4 regions of the Rhizobium sp. CFBP 13644 genome follow, and region 3 is predicted to be linked to each of the others. Evidence: predicted binding sites of a transcription regulator. Region 3 holds the regulator's gene; each other region holds the start of a gene.
The links. Region 3 encodes LexA, which represses DNA repair genes until DNA is damaged. Its sites were predicted from a motif close to TGTTCNNNNTGTGTTCNG; they were not measured.

Region 1: a site for LexA is predicted at 2,425-2,442, ahead of IFT53_RS08195 (ATP-dependent helicase). Genes of this name have one in related genera too.
Region 2: a site for LexA is predicted at 2,307-2,324, ahead of dnaE (DNA polymerase III subunit alpha). Genes of this name have one in related genera too.
Region 4: a site for LexA is predicted at 1,419-1,436, ahead of IFT53_RS03685 (YifB family Mg chelatase-like AAA ATPase). Genes of this name have one in related genera too.

What each region holds. Positions count from the first base shown of each region.
Region 1 is NZ_JACYVF010000002.1:653,723-657,815, reverse strand. Features, by position in the region: gene IFT53_RS08205 (efflux RND transporter permease subunit) at 1-1,043, opposite strand, end outside; gene IFT53_RS08200 (efflux RND transporter periplasmic adaptor subunit) at 1,040-2,194, opposite strand; gene IFT53_RS08195 (ATP-dependent helicase) at 2,484-4,093, shown strand, end outside.
Region 2 is NZ_JACYVF010000009.1:24,810-28,902, forward strand. Features, by position in the region: gene proS (proline--tRNA ligase) at 1-17, shown strand, start outside; gene IFT53_RS19460 (lipoprotein-releasing ABC transporter permease subunit) at 38-1,345, shown strand; gene IFT53_RS19465 (ABC transporter ATP-binding protein) at 1,361-2,044, shown strand; gene dnaE (DNA polymerase III subunit alpha) at 2,544-4,093, shown strand, end outside.
Region 3 is NZ_JACYVF010000008.1:49,616-53,708, forward strand. Features, by position in the region: gene eno (phosphopyruvate hydratase) at 1-631, opposite strand, end outside; gene kdsA (3-deoxy-8-phosphooctulonate synthase) at 854-1,702, opposite strand; gene lexA (transcriptional repressor LexA) at 1,946-2,668, shown strand; gene IFT53_RS18320 (glutathione S-transferase family protein) at 3,015-3,698, shown strand; gene IFT53_RS18325 (ComEC/Rec2 family competence protein) at 3,717-4,093, opposite strand, start outside.
Region 4 is NZ_JACYVF010000001.1:777,123-781,215, forward strand. Features, by position in the region: gene IFT53_RS03685 (YifB family Mg chelatase-like AAA ATPase) at 1-1,330, opposite strand, end outside; gene dut (dUTP diphosphatase) at 1,482-1,952, opposite strand; gene IFT53_RS03695 (peptide chain release factor 3) at 2,043-3,626, shown strand; gene gshB (glutathione synthase) at 3,680-4,093, opposite strand, start outside.

The sequences.
Region 1 (4,093 bases), on a different contig from region 3:
AGGCCAAGCGCAAGCTCCACCTCATGCAGCGCACCTTCGATGAACACCGCGTCATCGCTGGTAATGACGATGCGCGTATTTTCGGGCAGATTGGGCGTCATGGCCTCAACCGCCGCCTTTACGCCGGTCGAAATGCTCAACGTGTTGGATTGGGCCTGACGAATGACGCCAAGGCCCACGCCCTGCACGCCGTTTGAACGCAGCGACGTGGTTTCATCATCCGCGCCCAGCATCACGCTGGCCACATCACGAAGGCGGACACGGTCTCTGACAATAAGATTTTCAAATTCGGCTGGCGTCGTCAGGTTGGCTGTCGCACGCACGACAATGTCCTGGGTCGAGCTTTTCAGCGATCCTGCTGGCACGTCCAGTGCGGCAGTGCCAAGCGCATTGGACACATCCGTCACCGTCAAACCACGGCTTGCCAGCGCGCTTTGATCGAGGTCGATGCGGAAGACCTTTTCCTGGTCGCCATAAAGCTCCACATCGGCAACGCCATCCACGGCGGCCAGCCGGTCGATGACTTCATCATCAACGAGCTTGGTCAGGTCTTCCATGCTGAGGCTGGTGGAAGTCACCGCAAGACGCATGATGGGCTGGCTGTCGGAATCCGCTTTGATGATCTGCGGCTCGTCGGCATCATCTGGCATCTGGTTGGCAATGCGGCCAATGGCATCGCGCACATCGTTCGAAGCCACCGCAATATCGACACTGTCGTTGAATTCCATCGTCACGCGGCTTGTGCCGAATTGCGATGACGAAGAAATGGATTTCACACCGCTGACACGCGCAACAGCGCCCTCAATGGTCTGGGTGACCTCCTGATCGATGGTCTGCGGAGATGCGCCGTCATAGGTCGTGCGCACGGAGATGACCGGGCGGTCGACATCCGGCAATTCGCGCACATCAACGCCAACAAGGGCTGCCAATCCGGCAACCACCAGAAGCGTGTTCACCACAGCTGCCAGGATGGGCCGGCGCACGAAGAGTGCTGTAAACGTCGCCTTGGAATCATTTGCACTGGTCGTGGTCTGGTCTGTCATCGGCTGGCGACCTCCGGTGCTTTCTTCTGCCCAGCCGTTCGCACGGCGCCACCTTCGCGCACACGCTGCAAGCCTTCGATCACGATCGGCTCATCCGGCGCAAGGTCAGCCTTGACCAGCACGGAATCCGGATTGCGCTGAACGACCTGAACGCGAACCTTGTGAGACTTGTCGTCCTTCACGCGCCAGACATAGGAGCCTTCGGCATCCCACTGCACGGCGAGCGGATCGACAGAGGGATAATTTTCGCCGGTGAAGCCCATGGTGACGGCAAAGGACATGCCAGCGCGCAGATCGTCTCTCGCATTCTCGAAAACGGCGCGCACACGCACCGTCCGGCTGGCTTCGTCCACCCGGTTATCGACCGCCTCAACCTTGCCGGAGAATTTCTCGCCCGGGCGGGAAATCGATGTCGCCTCCACCGGCATCCCAACCTTGATGGCCGTGGTAAAACGCTCCGGCGCCCAGAAGTTGACGAGAATTTTCGAACGGTCATCAATGCTGACAATACTGGTCTGCGTCGTTGCGTTATCGCCGATGTTGATCGCAACAATACCGGCGATGCCGTCGATAGGGGCAACGATATTGCGCCGTTTCAGATTGAGTTCGGCTGTGCTCAGCGCAAGCTTCGCCGCTTCCTCGGCAATCTGGGCATCCAGCACATCAAGCCGCGCAACCGAACGCAAATTCGCGTAGGACGTGGACTTCTCGACTGCGCTGCGCAGCGCGACCTGCGCCTTTTCACGCTCAATGACCTGCTCATCATCATCCAGCCGCGCCAGCACATCGCCTTTTTTGACACTTTGCCCCGATGATACGAGAATTTCGGAAATCAGCCCCGAAGCCTGCGGCGTGACGACGACAGACTGAATAGCCTCCCCGTTGCCAATTGCATTCAGACGGTCATTCACGGTTCCGGACTTGACGGGTGCGAGCGCGACCAGCGTTGCGCTGTTGCCCCTTCCACCGCCCTGCCCGCGCTGCCCACCACCAGCGGCTGCCGTGCCACCGGCCTCTGCAGCAGGCTTTTCCGGGCTTGCAAGTCCAACCTTGGCCAGCAAAACTTTGCCGTCTGGTGAATTATAGGCCCAAAGACAGAACCCCGCCCCCACGACGGCCAGACCGACACCAAGCTGCTTCCAAACCCGCATACACGTCTCCGAATTGATTTCGACTGTCTCCGCATTCCATTTTAGTGCGGACGCCTTGTATTTACAGCAGTATCCTTGCTCACCTTAAACAACGCAACGCACAAATCCGTTTCTTACATAATGGTAATTTACGACGCTTTTAAACAGCCTCCGGCCACGCTCCATACGGGTTCGATGCTCCCACGGCCTCAGTGAAAATGCCCTGAAACAGGCGCGTTGACAGTTGAAAGAGGAATAAAAGCAGAACATGGTTCTGGCCTTTCCGCCCCGAATCACTACATTGGGCCGCATGAGCAACAGTTTCGACGATATGCCGTTCTTCGATGAGGAACCTTCCGAGCCACGCCGCCAGCCCGCCGCACCTCCAGCGCCGGGCGGTTTGGGCATCGCGGCGCGTGCTATGGCAGCACGCGATCAGGGGCGCGCTGCGCCCGATTATCTGGCAGGCCTCAACCCGGAACAGCGCGAAGCCGTCGAGACCCTGGAAGGCCCCGTTCTGGTTCTGGCGGGTGCCGGCACCGGCAAAACCCGCGTGTTGACGACGCGCATCGCCCATATTCTGGCAACAGGCCGCGTCTATCCGAGCCAGATTCTGGCCGTGACCTTCACCAACAAGGCCGCGCGCGAGATGAAGGAACGTATCGGCGTTCTCGTCGGTGGCGCGGTTGAGGGCATGCCGTGGCTTGGCACCTTCCACTCCATCGGCGTCAAGCTTCTGCGCAGACATGCCGAAATGATGGGCCTGAAGTCGGATTTCACCATTCTCGATACGGATGACGTGGTGCGGCTGCTGAAACAGCTCATTCAGGCCGAAGGTCTTGATGACAAGCGTTGGCCCGCCAAGCAGTTCGCCGGCATGATCGATGGCTGGAAGAACAAGGGTCTGACACCGCCGGATATTCCAGAAGGCGATAGCCGCGCCTTTGCAAACGGTAAGGGCCGCGAACTCTATGCCGCCTATCAAGCACGTTTGAAAACACTGAATGCCTGTGATTTCGGCGACCTGCTGCTGCACCCCATCACCATATTCCGTAATCACCCGGACATTCTCAAAGAATACCACAGCAAGTTTCGCTACATTCTGGTGGACGAGTATCAGGACACCAACACCTGCCAATATATGTGGCTGAGGCTTCTGGCGCAGCGCCCCAAGGGCGAGCCGCAAAATGTCTGCTGCGTGGGCGATGACGACCAGTCGATCTATGGCTGGCGCGGTGCCGAGGTGGACAATATCCTGCGCTTTGACAAGGATTTTCCCGGCGCAAAGGTCATCAAGCTGGAGCGCAACTACCGATCCACCGAACATATTCTGGGCGCTGCCGGTCACCTGATCGCGCATAATGAAGGCCGCCTTGGCAAGACACTGTTTACAGACCGAAGCGAACCCGACGATGAAAAGGTCGTTGTTCACGCGGCCTGGGATTCGGAAGAGGAAGCCCGCGCCGTCGGTGAGGAGATCGAACAGCTCCAGCGCACCAAGCACCCGCTGAACAACATGGCCATTCTGGTGCGTGCGTCCTTCCAGATGCGCGAGTTCGAAGACCGGTTTGTAACGCTTGGCCTCAACTACCGCGTTATCGGCGGTCCACGCTTCTATGAGCGTCTCGAAATCCGTGATGCGCTGGCCTATTTCCGTCTCGTCTGCCAGTCCGCAGACGATCTGGCTTTCGAGCGCATCATCAACACGCCAAAGCGTGGCCTTGGCGATACGACCGTTCGCAACCTGCATGATTATGCCCGCGCCCGCGACATCCCCATGCTGGCGGCAGCGGCTGACATTATCGAGACGGACGAGTTGAAGCCCAAGGCGCGCAAGGCGCTGTTCGATGTCGTGCAGGATTTCCGCCGCTGGCAGACCCTGCTGGAAAACACAGAGCACACGGTGCTGGCCGAACAGAT
Region 2 (4,093 bases), on a different contig from region 3:
ACAGGGTACTTGGCTGAGAAGCCAACAAGGAGAAGACATGGCAAAAGCCGAGGCTGATACCGGTGCAGGCCCATCCGCAAAGGACCAAGGCGCCCGGCCATTTTCGGCCTTCGAGCGCATGGTGGCTTGGCGCTACCTGCGCTCGCGCCGCAAGGAAGCGTTTATCTCCGTCATCGCAGGGTTTTCCTTCGTCGGCATCATGCTTGGCGTTGCGACGCTGATCATCGTCATGGCGGTCATGAATGGTTTCCGCACCGAGCTGATTTCACGTATTCTCGGCATCAATGGCCATATGATCGTGCAGCCCATCGACGCGCCGTTGAAGGACTATGACGAACTGACGAAGAAATTCGCCGCTGTTCCTGGCGTCACCATGGCGCTGCCATTGGTGGAAGGCCAGACGCTTGCATCCGGTCGCGGCGGTGCTGGCAGCGGTGCGCTGGTGCGCGGTGTGCGCGTCGAAGACATCGAAAAGATCAAGGAAGTCTCAGGCAACATCAAGGTCGGAGATCTGGTCGGCTTCATGTCAGGGCAGGGCGTCCTCGTCGGCTCCCGCCTTGCATCATCGCTTGGCGTCACAGCTGGCGACCAGATTACCCTGATATCACCAGAAGGTGACGTGACGCCGATGGGCGTCAATCCGCGTGTCAAATCCTATACGATCGCAGGCGTCTTCGAAATCGGAATGTCCGAGTATGATGCCTCGATGATCTATATGCCGCTTTCTGAAACGCAGCTTTATTTCAACGCTGAAGGCATCGTCCAGTCGATCGAACTCTTCGTCACCCACCCGGATAATGTGGATGGAATCAGGCCGTTGGTGGAAACGGCGGCTGGACGGCAGGTCTATATCACCGACTGGAGACAGCGAAACCAGACCTTCTTCTCTGCCCTTCAGGTAGAGCGTAATGTCATGTTCATGATTCTGACGCTCATCGTGCTGGTGGCGGCGCTTAACATCATTTCCGGCCTCATCATGCTGGTGAAGGATAAGGGCAGCGACATCGCTATCCTGCGCACCATGGGTGCCAGCGCCGGCTCCATCATGCGGATTTTCTTCATGACGGGTGCGGCAATCGGTATTGTTGGCACATTCGCGGGCGTCGGCCTTGGCGTGCTCGTCTGTCTTAACGTGGAATCGATCCGGCAGTTCTTCTCCTGGATTTCCGGCACGGTTCTGTTTGATCCGCAGCTTTATTTCCTCAGCCAGCTTCCGGCAGAAATGGAATTCAGCGAGACGATGACCGTGGTCATCATGGCGCTGACACTGTCATTTCTGGCAACGATCTTTCCGGCCTGGCGGGCCTCCAAGCTCGACCCGGTTCAGGCCCTGCGTTACGAATAAGGACCGCATCATACAATGGCACAGAAAACAGCGTTGCGGCTCAAGGGCGTGGAACGGACTTACGGGCAGGGCGAACACAGCCTTTCCATTTTGAAGAATGCTGATCTTGAGCTGAAAAGCGGAGAGATTGTCGCACTCGTCGCGCCATCAGGCACGGGCAAATCCACCTTGCTGCATCTGGCTGGCCTGCTGGAACACCCGGATGCTGGCGAGGTCTCGATCAATGGCAGGCTTTGCGACAATCTCTCAGACGAAGAGCGCACATCCATCCGTCGCAGCGATATCGGCTTCGTCTACCAGTTCCACCATCTCCTGCCGGAATTCACCGCGCTTGAGAACATCATGATGCCGCAGCTCATTTCCGGGCTGCCGCATGCCGAGGCTAAGGAGCGCGCCAGCGCGCTTCTGGATTATATGCGCATCGGCCATCGTGGCGATCACCGCCCATCGGAACTGTCGGGTGGCGAACAGCAGCGCGTGGCAATTGCCCGTGCGGTCGCCAACGCGCCACTTCTGCTTCTGGCCGATGAGCCGACCGGCAACCTTGATCCGGAAACGGCCTCCTATGTGTTCGGTGCCTTGGAGGCGCTGGTCCGCCAGTCCGGTCTTGCAGCCCTCATCGCAACGCACAACCACGAGCTTGCAGGCCGCATGGACCGCCGCGTCACATTGAGCGAAGGCAAGATCGTCGAGTTCTGACGCGTCCCGTTTACTGCCATAATCTACCAAGACCACGACAGGCATATCCTCTGAGAAAGGATGTGCCTGTTGGCGTTTGTGGCGTCGATTTTTTAAGGCCGGCATCTGATCGCTTCGGCTGCGCCTGCGCGCGCGGGGGACGTAGGCTGCGCTCTATCCCAAATTCACCAACGGCGTGCGGGCTCTCGAAGGGGGAACCCGCGAGAGTCGCGATGCGTTCATATTACGAGAGTCGAAAAAGACGTTGACATCAGAACTAAATGGGAACAAAGTTAGAACATAGAGAGTATGGAGAGACAAATGACCGACATCATCCGTGACATTGCTGCATTCGCTTCCATCGCCGTCTTCGTTGCCAGCTTCGGTGTCATCCTCACTTCCATGTGAAGTGTGACTGTCGTTTCCGTCAGAAATGACGTGTAAACCTTGTCCAAGCCTGTAGACTCTGGCCAAGGAAAAGCCGAAAATCCCGTGACTCAGAATGACGGGATTTTACGAGATGGGCGATATTACAGTCACCGGCGCAGACGCTGGAAAAGACATGCAGACGCCCGGCTTCGTGCACTTGCGGGTTCACTCCGCTTACTCCCTGCTCGAGGGAGCCTTGCCCTTGAAAAAGATCATGTCCAAGGCTGTGGGCGATGGTCAGCCTGCCATTGCCATTACCGATACCAACAATCTGTTTGTCGCTCTCGAGTTTTCCGAAAAGGCTCGTGACGAAGGCCTCCAGCCGATCATCGGTTGCCAGATGTCTATCGACCTGCAGGACGCTGGCGATGATAAGCGCGGCAACAATAGTCTCGCAAAATTGCCAGCCATCGTCGTTCTGGCGGCAGATGCAAAAGGCTATGAGCGTCTCGTTGACCTCATCAGCCGTGCCTATCTCGATGGAGAGGACACTGGCCCTTCCGTGTGCATCACGAAAGAATGGTTGGATCAGGGGGATAATTCCGGGCTGATCGTGCTCAGCGGCGCCTCCGGCGGGCCTATCGACATGGCGCTGAGAGAGGGCCATGCGGCTCAGGCCACAAAACGCCTGCTGACACTGAAAGAGCTTTTCGGTGATCGCTTCTATATCGAACTGCAGCGGCAGGGCAATTTTGACCGCGCCCACGAACGGCGCATGGTGGCACTTGCCTATGAGCATGACCTGCCTCTGGTTGCCACCAACGAGGCGTTCTTCCCATCGCGTGCTGATTATGACGCCCATGATGCTCTGATGGCGGTCGCCCATAACGCCATCGTGTCCGATGACACCCGCTTCCGCCTGACGCCCGATCATTATCTCAAAAGCCGCGAAGAAATGATGGCGCTATTTGCCGATCTGCCCGAAGCGCTTGAGAACACCATCGAGATCGCGCAGCGCTGCTCCTATGTGCTGAAAAAGCGCGGGCCGATCCTGCCGCGCTTTACCGGCGCGAGTGATGATCCTGACGAGGCTGATCGTGCAGAAGGTGCGGAGTTGCGCCGTCAGGCCGTCGAGGGTCTTGAGCACAGACTGTCGGCGCTCGGCATGGCGCCGGGCTATACCGAACAGGAATATCGCGACCGGTTGGATTTCGAACTCGGCGTTATCGAGCGTATGAAGTTTCCGGGCTACTTCCTCATCGTTGCCGACTTCATCAAATGGGCCAAGCTTCAGGATATCCCCGTCGGCCCCGGTCGTGGTTCGGGTGCGGGCTCGCTGGTTGCCTATGCGCTGACCATCACGGACGTCGATCCGCTTCGTTTCTCCCTTCTGTTCGAACGCTTCTTGAACCCCGAACGCGTATCCATGCCCGACTTCGATATCGACTTCTGTCAGGATCGCCGCGAAGAAGTCATTCGTTACGTTCAGAAGAAATATGGCCGCGAACAGGTCGCGCAGATCATCACCTTCGGTTCGTTGCAGGCGCGTGCGGCGCTGCGCGATGTCGGGCGCGTGCTGGAAATGCCCTATGGGCAGGTGGACCGCATCTGCAAGCTTGTGCCCAACAATCCGGCCAATCCCACGCCTTTGTCCAAGGCCATCGAGGAAGAGCCGCGCTTTCAGGAAGAGGCGGACAAGGA
Region 3 (4,093 bases):
GGCCCGGCGCAAAGCCGCCTTCATCGCCCACATTGGTGTTGAAACCCTGCGCAGACAGTTCCTTCTTCAGAACGTGGAAGATTTCAGCACCGATACGCACCGCGTCACGGATATTTTCCGCGCCGACTGGCATGATCATGAATTCCTGAAAGTCGATTGGGTTATCGGCATGCGCGCCACCGTTGATGATGTTCATCATTGGAACTGGCAACAGATGCGCGTTAGGGCCACCAACGTAACGATAGAGTGGCAGGCCCGTGGTTTCAGCAGCAGCCTTAGCAACAGCCAGCGAAACGCCGAGAATGGCATTGGCACCGAGGCGCGACTTGTTCGGAGTACCGTCGAGTTCGATCAGCGTCTGGTCGACATGGATCTGGCTCTCGGCATCGAAACCGCCCAGCGCATCGAAGATTTCCGTGTTGACCGCTTCGACGGCCTTCTCGACGCCCTTACCGAGGTAACGCTTGCCGCCATCGCGCAGCTCTACAGCTTCATGCGCGCCAGTGGATGCGCCCGATGGAACCGCTGCGCGGCCGAAAGAGCCGTCTTCAAGATAGACATCTACCTCAACGGTCGGGTTGCCGCGGCTGTCGAGAATTTCGCGTGCGATAATGTCGGTAATGGCTGTCATGATCTCTCCCTTAGGATTGGAACAGTGTTTTCAGGTGCATGTCTTAAAGCGCATGAGGGAACCTGTGAAGAAGTTTCAGATTCCGGCTTGCGATAAAAACACGTCGCCAGAGCGGTGAGTCGTTTGGTGGTCGTCTTCCGCTGTAGCCGATGCGGAAGAAATTACAATGACAAGCCCCGTCCTGCGCGATGGTTTCCATCGACGCCTCTCGGCGCCGAACTATCAGGTGGACTTGGTGATATTGTCGAAAGCCAGAAGTTTTTCGAGAAGCTTAGGCATATCTTTCAGGTGAACCATGTTGGGGCCATCGGATGGCGCATTATCAGGGTCCTCATGCGTCTCTATGAAAAGACCGGCAACACCAACGGCGACCGCCGCACGCGCCAATGTTTCCACGAACTCGCGTTGACCACCCGTCGAGCCACCCTGCCCGCCCGGCTGCTGAACCGAATGGGTCGCATCGAATATAACGGGCGCACCGAGCGATGCCATGATTGGCAAAGACCGCATGTCGGATACCAATGTATTGTAACCGAAAGACGCGCCGCGTTCGCAGAGCAGGACATTGGGGTTGCCGCTGTCATTCAGCTTGGCCAGCACGTTTTTCATGTCCCAGGGTGCCAGAAACTGGCCCTTCTTCACATTGATGACGCGGCCGGTCTTGGCAGCAGCGACTAGTAGGTCCGTCTGACGGCTGAGGAATGCCGGAATCTGCAGAATATCTATGACGGGCGCAACAATGACGCACTGCTCTTCGGTGTGAATGTCCGAAAGGACTGGAAATCCGAACTGCGCCTTCAATTCTGCGAAAACTTCAAGCGCCTTGTCGATGCCAATGCCGCGCTGGCCCGAAAGCGAGGTGCGATTGGCCTTGTCGTAGGATGATTTGTAAACCAGACCGATTCCCAGCTTGCCGCAGAGTTCGGCCAGCGTTTCGGCAATCATGAAAGCATGGTCGCGGCTTTCCATCTGACACGGACCGGCAATCAGGGAAAATCGTTCGGTGTTCGAGAAAGAGACCGCTCCAGCACCCTCGCCGGCAATGACCTTCAGATTGTTCGTCGCACTCATGGTTTTCCCTTGGAACAAATGAAACAGTGCACGGGCATCGCGCCCGATCTTAGCAACGCATGTAGCAGTAAGCCGACAGCGAGTCACGGTATAGGAACCGTATTCGGCGGGATTGTGGGCATCGCTGAAACTCGTTTGTACTTTCACTGAGTTTTAAGGGATTGCAGAACACATATGGAACAGATAGTGTTCGTTCTGTATTTGTTTCCCGAATCTCCGCCTCGAATCGTCAAGGGTCTCTTCATGCTCACGCGCAAACAGCAGGAACTGCTTCTATTCATTCATGAGAGAATGAAAGAGTCCGGCGTGCCACCATCTTTCGATGAAATGAAGGATGCACTCGAGCTTGCCTCAAAGTCAGGCATCCATCGGTTGATCACAGCCTTGGAGGAGCGTGGTTTCATTCGCCGGCTACCGAACAGAGCGCGTGCGCTTGAGGTTATCAAGCTTCCCGAATCATATTCGCCCCCAGAAAAGCCACAGCGCGGCTTCACGCCAAGCGTTATTGAAGGCAGTCTCGGCAAAACAGCAGCTGTTGAGCAACGGCCTCAGCCATCGTCTTCCAACAGCAGAAATTCCGAATCAGTCAGTGTACCGGTCATGGGACGCATTGCAGCGGGCGTGCCAATCTCCGCCATTCAGAACAACACTCATGATGTGGTCGTGCCGATGGATATGCTGGGTGCGGGTGAGCATTACGCGCTTGAGGTTAAAGGCGATTCGATGATCGAAGCCGGTATATTTGACGGCGATACCGTCATTATCAAGGATACCAGCACCGCAAATCCCGGTGATATCATCGTGGCTCTGGTGGACGAAGAGGAGGCAACGCTTAAGCGCTTCCGTCGCAACGGCGCGTCTATCGCACTTGAAGCTGCGAACCCTGCTTATGAAACCCGCATATTTGGACCCGACAGGGTCAAGATTCAGGGAAAGCTAGTTGGTCTGATCAGGCGTTATCACTGACCAGCCTGACAGGCTCTTGCCTCGCTTTTCAGGCGCAGTCTTAACTCTGTTGACGCTCGCGGGACCTCAAGTCACAGCGCGGTGATAGAATTGGTTAGCCGGGTATCGACTCCATTACGATTGTGTGATTTTGAGTGAATTTTCCGTTATGTCGGCAGATACTTATGGCATGGAAATGCGCCGTTGCGTTTGAAGGCGGTGCTTGTGACCCGGCATTGATCGCCACGTTGGTGACGGCCATCAAATAATTTGAATGATGCCATCGCTGTGGATGGCTTTATGCAAGAAATTCTCTCGTTTACTGATAGTTTTCTCTTTTTGATCGCTGCCTTCTGGAGCGCCGCCCATGTATCAACTTTTCATCGCCAACAAGAATTACTCGTCTTGGTCGCTGCGCATCTGGGTGCTGATGCGCACGCTCGGAATTGGATTTTCCGAGCGATTCATGCGTTTCGATGACAAGGACCATGCGTTTTCGGAGTTTTCACCGACATCGAAAGTTCCCTGCCTGGTGGATGTTGATCTGACAGTATGGGAATCGCTAGCCATCACCGAATATCTTGCGGAAAAGCATGATGGCGTATGGGCAGCGGATGCAAAGGCGCGGGCCTGGTCTCGCTCTGCCGCTGCGGAAATGCATGCCGGCTTTTCGACATTGCGCAACAACCATCCGATGAGCGTTGGTCTTCGGATACGGCCGTCATCCATATCGGACGCATTGCAGAGAGATATTTCCCGGATCGACGTCTTGTGGCAGCAGGGGCTAAAAGCCCACGGCGGTCCATTCCTCGCGGGTGCTGAGTTCACAGCCGTTGATGCCTTTTTCTGCCCGGTTGCGTTTCGGTTTCAGACCTACGGAACGGCGCTGTCTCCAGCATCGAAGCACTATATGGATCACCTCCTCTCCCTACCGGCAATGCAGGAATGGGAACAGGCGGCCCTTCTCGAACCGTGGCGCGACGATGCGCATGAGGCTGAGGCGCGGGATGTGGGGGAATGGCTTGCGGATTTGCGCGCAGTCCCGACGTGACGAGCAGTGGCGCGCGCACTACGGACGGACTGCGAGCAGGTTTTCGATATGGGCCGGAATTTCTGTGTTGAAGCTTTTGTCGCGCCAGTCGTAATGACGGTGCGCCGTCCATGGCCGATTGTCGCTCAGCATGGCAGCCCTTACGGTCACGACCGGCTTTGTTGCATCGCCCAGCCATAGTTCCATGGAACCAGTGCGGCGCAAGGTTTCCTGGGTGATGAGAATGGCGCCGGAACGGCATGTGGTGAACGGAACGCTGCGTGTCGTGACGACAATATTGGCGATATCGCAGGCCAATCCCGCGAATGCACTGTCGAGCACCACCGCAACACTCACGCCGCTTTTGGATTTCGATACGCACCAACTGTTCTTTCGACAGGTGAATCCATCTGCGT
Region 4 (4,093 bases), on a different contig from region 3:
ATTTTTCGATCAGCGCTGTGGAGCAGCGGGCATTGGTGCGAATGCCGTTAAAGCCTGCAGCAGCGAAGCGATCCTGTTGCAGATCGCGGGCGCGGGCAACGCGGATGGCGACATCGGCGCTGGCTTCTGCGGCCATGGGGCGAATGAGGTCGGCAGCGGAAACGGCGGGAACCTCGATGCGGATATCGATGCGGTCCATCAAGGGGCCAGAAATGCGCTGCTGATAATCCGTAACGCAGCGCGGACCACGGGCGCAGGTGAAGCCCGGCTCGCCCGCCATGCCGCATTTGCACGGGTTCATGGCGGCAACCAGCTGGATTTCTGCGGGATAGCTGACGCGATGATTGGCGCGGGCAATGATGCACTCGCCCGTTTCCAGCGGCTGACGCAGGGCATCCAGCGCCTGCGGTGAAAACTCCGGGAACTCATCGAGAAACAGCACGCCGTGATGGGCAAGCGATGCCTCCCCCGGCTTTGCCCGCATGCCACCGCCCACAAGTGCTGCCATGGTGGCGGAATGGTGCGGGGTGCGGAAGGGACGCCGATCCGACAGCTTGCCGCCGGAGAGTTGCCCGGCAATGGAATGGACCATGGAAACTTCCAGAAGTTCCGACGCCAAGAGCGGTGGCAGGATGGAGGGAAGGCGCGAGGCCAGCATAGATTTGCCCGAGCCGGGTGGACCGACCATCAGCAAATTGTGGCCTCCGGCAGCAGCGACCTCCAGAGCGCGCTTGGCGCTTTCCTGGCCTTTGATATCGGCCAAGTCCGGCAGGTTGGCGGGGTTGGCGCGGATGGCAGCGACCGGGCGTGCCAGCTGTTGCGTCCCGCGAAAATGATTGACGAGGGCAATGAGGCTGCGCGGTGCGAGAATATCAAACTGAGCCCCTGCCCATGCGGCTTCTCCACCGCTATCTGCCGGGCAGATAAGGCCCTTGCCCTGCGCATTGGCGCCGATGGCAGCAGGCAGCGCACCGGATACGGCCCCAATGGTGCCATCCAGATTAAGCTCACCCAGAACGACATAAGCATTGAGCGCTTCCGCCGGGATGGCGCCCAGCGCGGCCATGAGGCCAAGCGCAATGGGCAAATCGAAATGCGAGCCTTCCTTGGGCAGATCAGCGGGTGCCAGATTGACGGTGACCTTCTTGGCGGGAAGTGCCAAGCCGGACGCATGGAGGGCGGCCTGCACCCGCTCCCGGCTCTCTGCGACGGCCTTATCCGGCAGGCCGACGATCTGCATGCCGACCTTGCCCGGCGCGACCATGACCTGAACCTCGACAGGCACACCCTCTATGCCCTGAAATGCCACCGTATTGACGCGCGCAACCATGAAAGCCCCCATATGCGGACTTTCGAAAACTCGCATAAAGCGAGTAGTTGTCCGTCTCTGCAACCTTGCACAGACGCCAACGCAAAACAAGAACAGGAAGTGAACAATTCCACTTATACCGGGCAGAAAAAATGTGGCCGGTTGCAGGCTATCAAACGCCGGTGGAGCCGAAGCCGCCCGCGCCGCGTGTTGTCTGCGAGGTTTCGCTGACCTCGACAACATCAACCTGCGTGACCGGCGCGATGACCATCTGGGCGATGCGCATGCCGCGCTCAACCACGAAATCCTCCTGCCCCAGATTGGCGAGGATGACCTTGACCTCACCGCGATAATCGCTGTCCACGGTGCCGGGCGTGTTGAGGCAGGTGATACCGCTCTTGATGGCAAGGCCGGAGCGCGGGCGGATCTGTGCCTCATAGTCTTCAGGCACTTCGAAGATGAAGCCAGTGGGCACCAGAGCGCGGGTGCCGGGTGCTAGCACCAGCGGTGCGCCTTCCTCCACCGCTGCGCGTAGATCCATGCCTGCGGCCCCTGATGTCTCATAGGAGGGCAGTTCAATGCCTCCCGCGTGGGGCAAGCGGACAAGATTAAGGGCGGGGCGTTTCTGCTTTTCTTGGGTCATGGCGCATTAGTTTTCCTTGTGCGGGCCAAGGTCAATTGCAAAAGCGGCCCCGAAACGCTAGATACCCCGCAATTCCACAGGATTTGTCAGATGACCGAAACACTCGCAGAGGCGGTTTCCCGCCGCCGCACCTTCGCTATTATCGCGCACCCGGACGCCGGTAAGACGACGCTGACCGAAAAGCTGCTGCTGTTCGGCGGTGCCATTCAGCTGGCCGGTGAAGTGAAGGCGAAGAAGGACCGCATCCAGACGCGGTCTGACTGGATGAAGATCGAGCGCGAACGCGGCATCTCCGTCGTGACCTCGGTCATGACCTTTGAATATGACGACAAGGTCTTCAATATTCTCGATACGCCGGGTCACGAAGACTTTGCCGATGACACCTATCGCACGCTGACGGCGGTGGATGCTGCGATCATGGTGATCGATGCCGCCAAGGGTATCGAGCCGCGCACGCTGAAGCTTTTCGAAGTGTGCCGCATGCGCGATATTCCCATCATCACCTTCGTCAACAAGATGGACCGTGAAAGTCGGGATATCTTCGAAATCCTTGATGAAATCGAAGAGAAGCTGGCGCTGGACACGGCGCCGATCACCTGGCCGATCGGTCGCTCCAAGAGCTTCTGCGGCTCTTATTATCTGGCCAGCAACAAGGTTCGCGGCTCTGATAAGGAAGTTGAGGCAACGCAGGTGAATGGCCCGCAGGATGTGGCCAGCCGCTTGCCGGAAAACGAGCGTAAAGCCTTTGTCGAGGAAACGGAACTGGCGCTGGAAGCCTGTCGCCCGTTTGATCGCGATGCGTTTCTGGAGGGACATCTGACGCCGGTGTTCTTTGGTTCGGCGCTGCGCAATTTCGGCGTGCGCGACCTGATCAACGCGCTGGGCGAGATTGCGCCACCACCCCGCAACCAAGTGGCCGATACGCGCACTGTGCATGCCGATGAAAACAAGATGACGGCTTTCGTCTTCAAGATTCAGGCGAATATGGACCCCAACCACCGCGACCGTATTGCGTTCGCGCGCATCTGCTCCGGCAAGCTGGAGCGCGGCATGAAGGCGCGGCTGGCGCGCACTGGCAAGCAGATGGGTCTGACGGCCCCGCAATTCTTCTTCGCCTCGCAGCGCCATATTGCCGACACGGCCTTTGCGGGCGATGTGGTGGGCATTCCCAACCACGGCACCTTGCGCATTGGCGACACACTGACCGAGGGTGAAAACCTCGTTTTCCAGGGCGTTCCCAACTTCTCGCCGGAAATTCTGCGCCGCGTGCGGCTGGAAGATGCGATGAAGGCGAAGAAGCTGAAGGAAGCCCTGCACCAGATGGCTGAAGAGGGCGTCGTGCAGCTGTTTTCACCCGAGGACGGTTCTCCTGCCATCGTGGGCGTTGTCGGCGCGTTGCAGCTGGACGTGCTGAAGGAACGGCTGATGGGCGAATATGGCCTGCCGGTTTCGTTTGAAATGTCGCGCTTTTCGATCTGCCGCTGGATTTCTGCCGAGCAGTCTGCCGATATGGAGAAATTCCTGACGGTGAAGCGCGGCGATATTGCCCGCGATCTTGACGGCGACCCGGTGTTTCTGGCGCAGGATGCCTTTTCGCTGCGCTACGAGGCCGAGCGTTATCCCGGCATCAAGATGGTGGCGATCAAGGAATACCACGTCGCCAAGGCGGCGTGATAACAGTCAAATGAAAACCCCGGCTGCAAGGCCGGGGTTACATTCAGAAATCATCAGCCCTGCGCTTCGCGCTTGCGCTCGATGGCATCCCACAACAGGCTTGCGACATCGGCACCGCCGAACTTCTTGACTTCGCGGATGCCCGTTGGTGACGTGACGTTGATTTCCGTCATGTAATCCCCGATCACATCGATGCCGACGAAGAGGAAGCCGCGCTCGCGCAGCGCAGGACCGATGCGTTCGCAGATTTCCTTTTCACGGGCCGTGAGCTCGGTCGGCTCAGGGCGGCCACCGGCGTGCATGTTGGAGCGGGCATCGTTTTCCGCAGGGACACGGTTGATGGCACCGACGGGCTCTCCATCCACCAGCAGGATGCGCTTGTCGCCCTTGCGGACATCAGGCAGATATTGCTGGGCGATATAGGGCTCGCGGAACATCTGGCCGAACATTTCCAGAAGCGAGGAGAA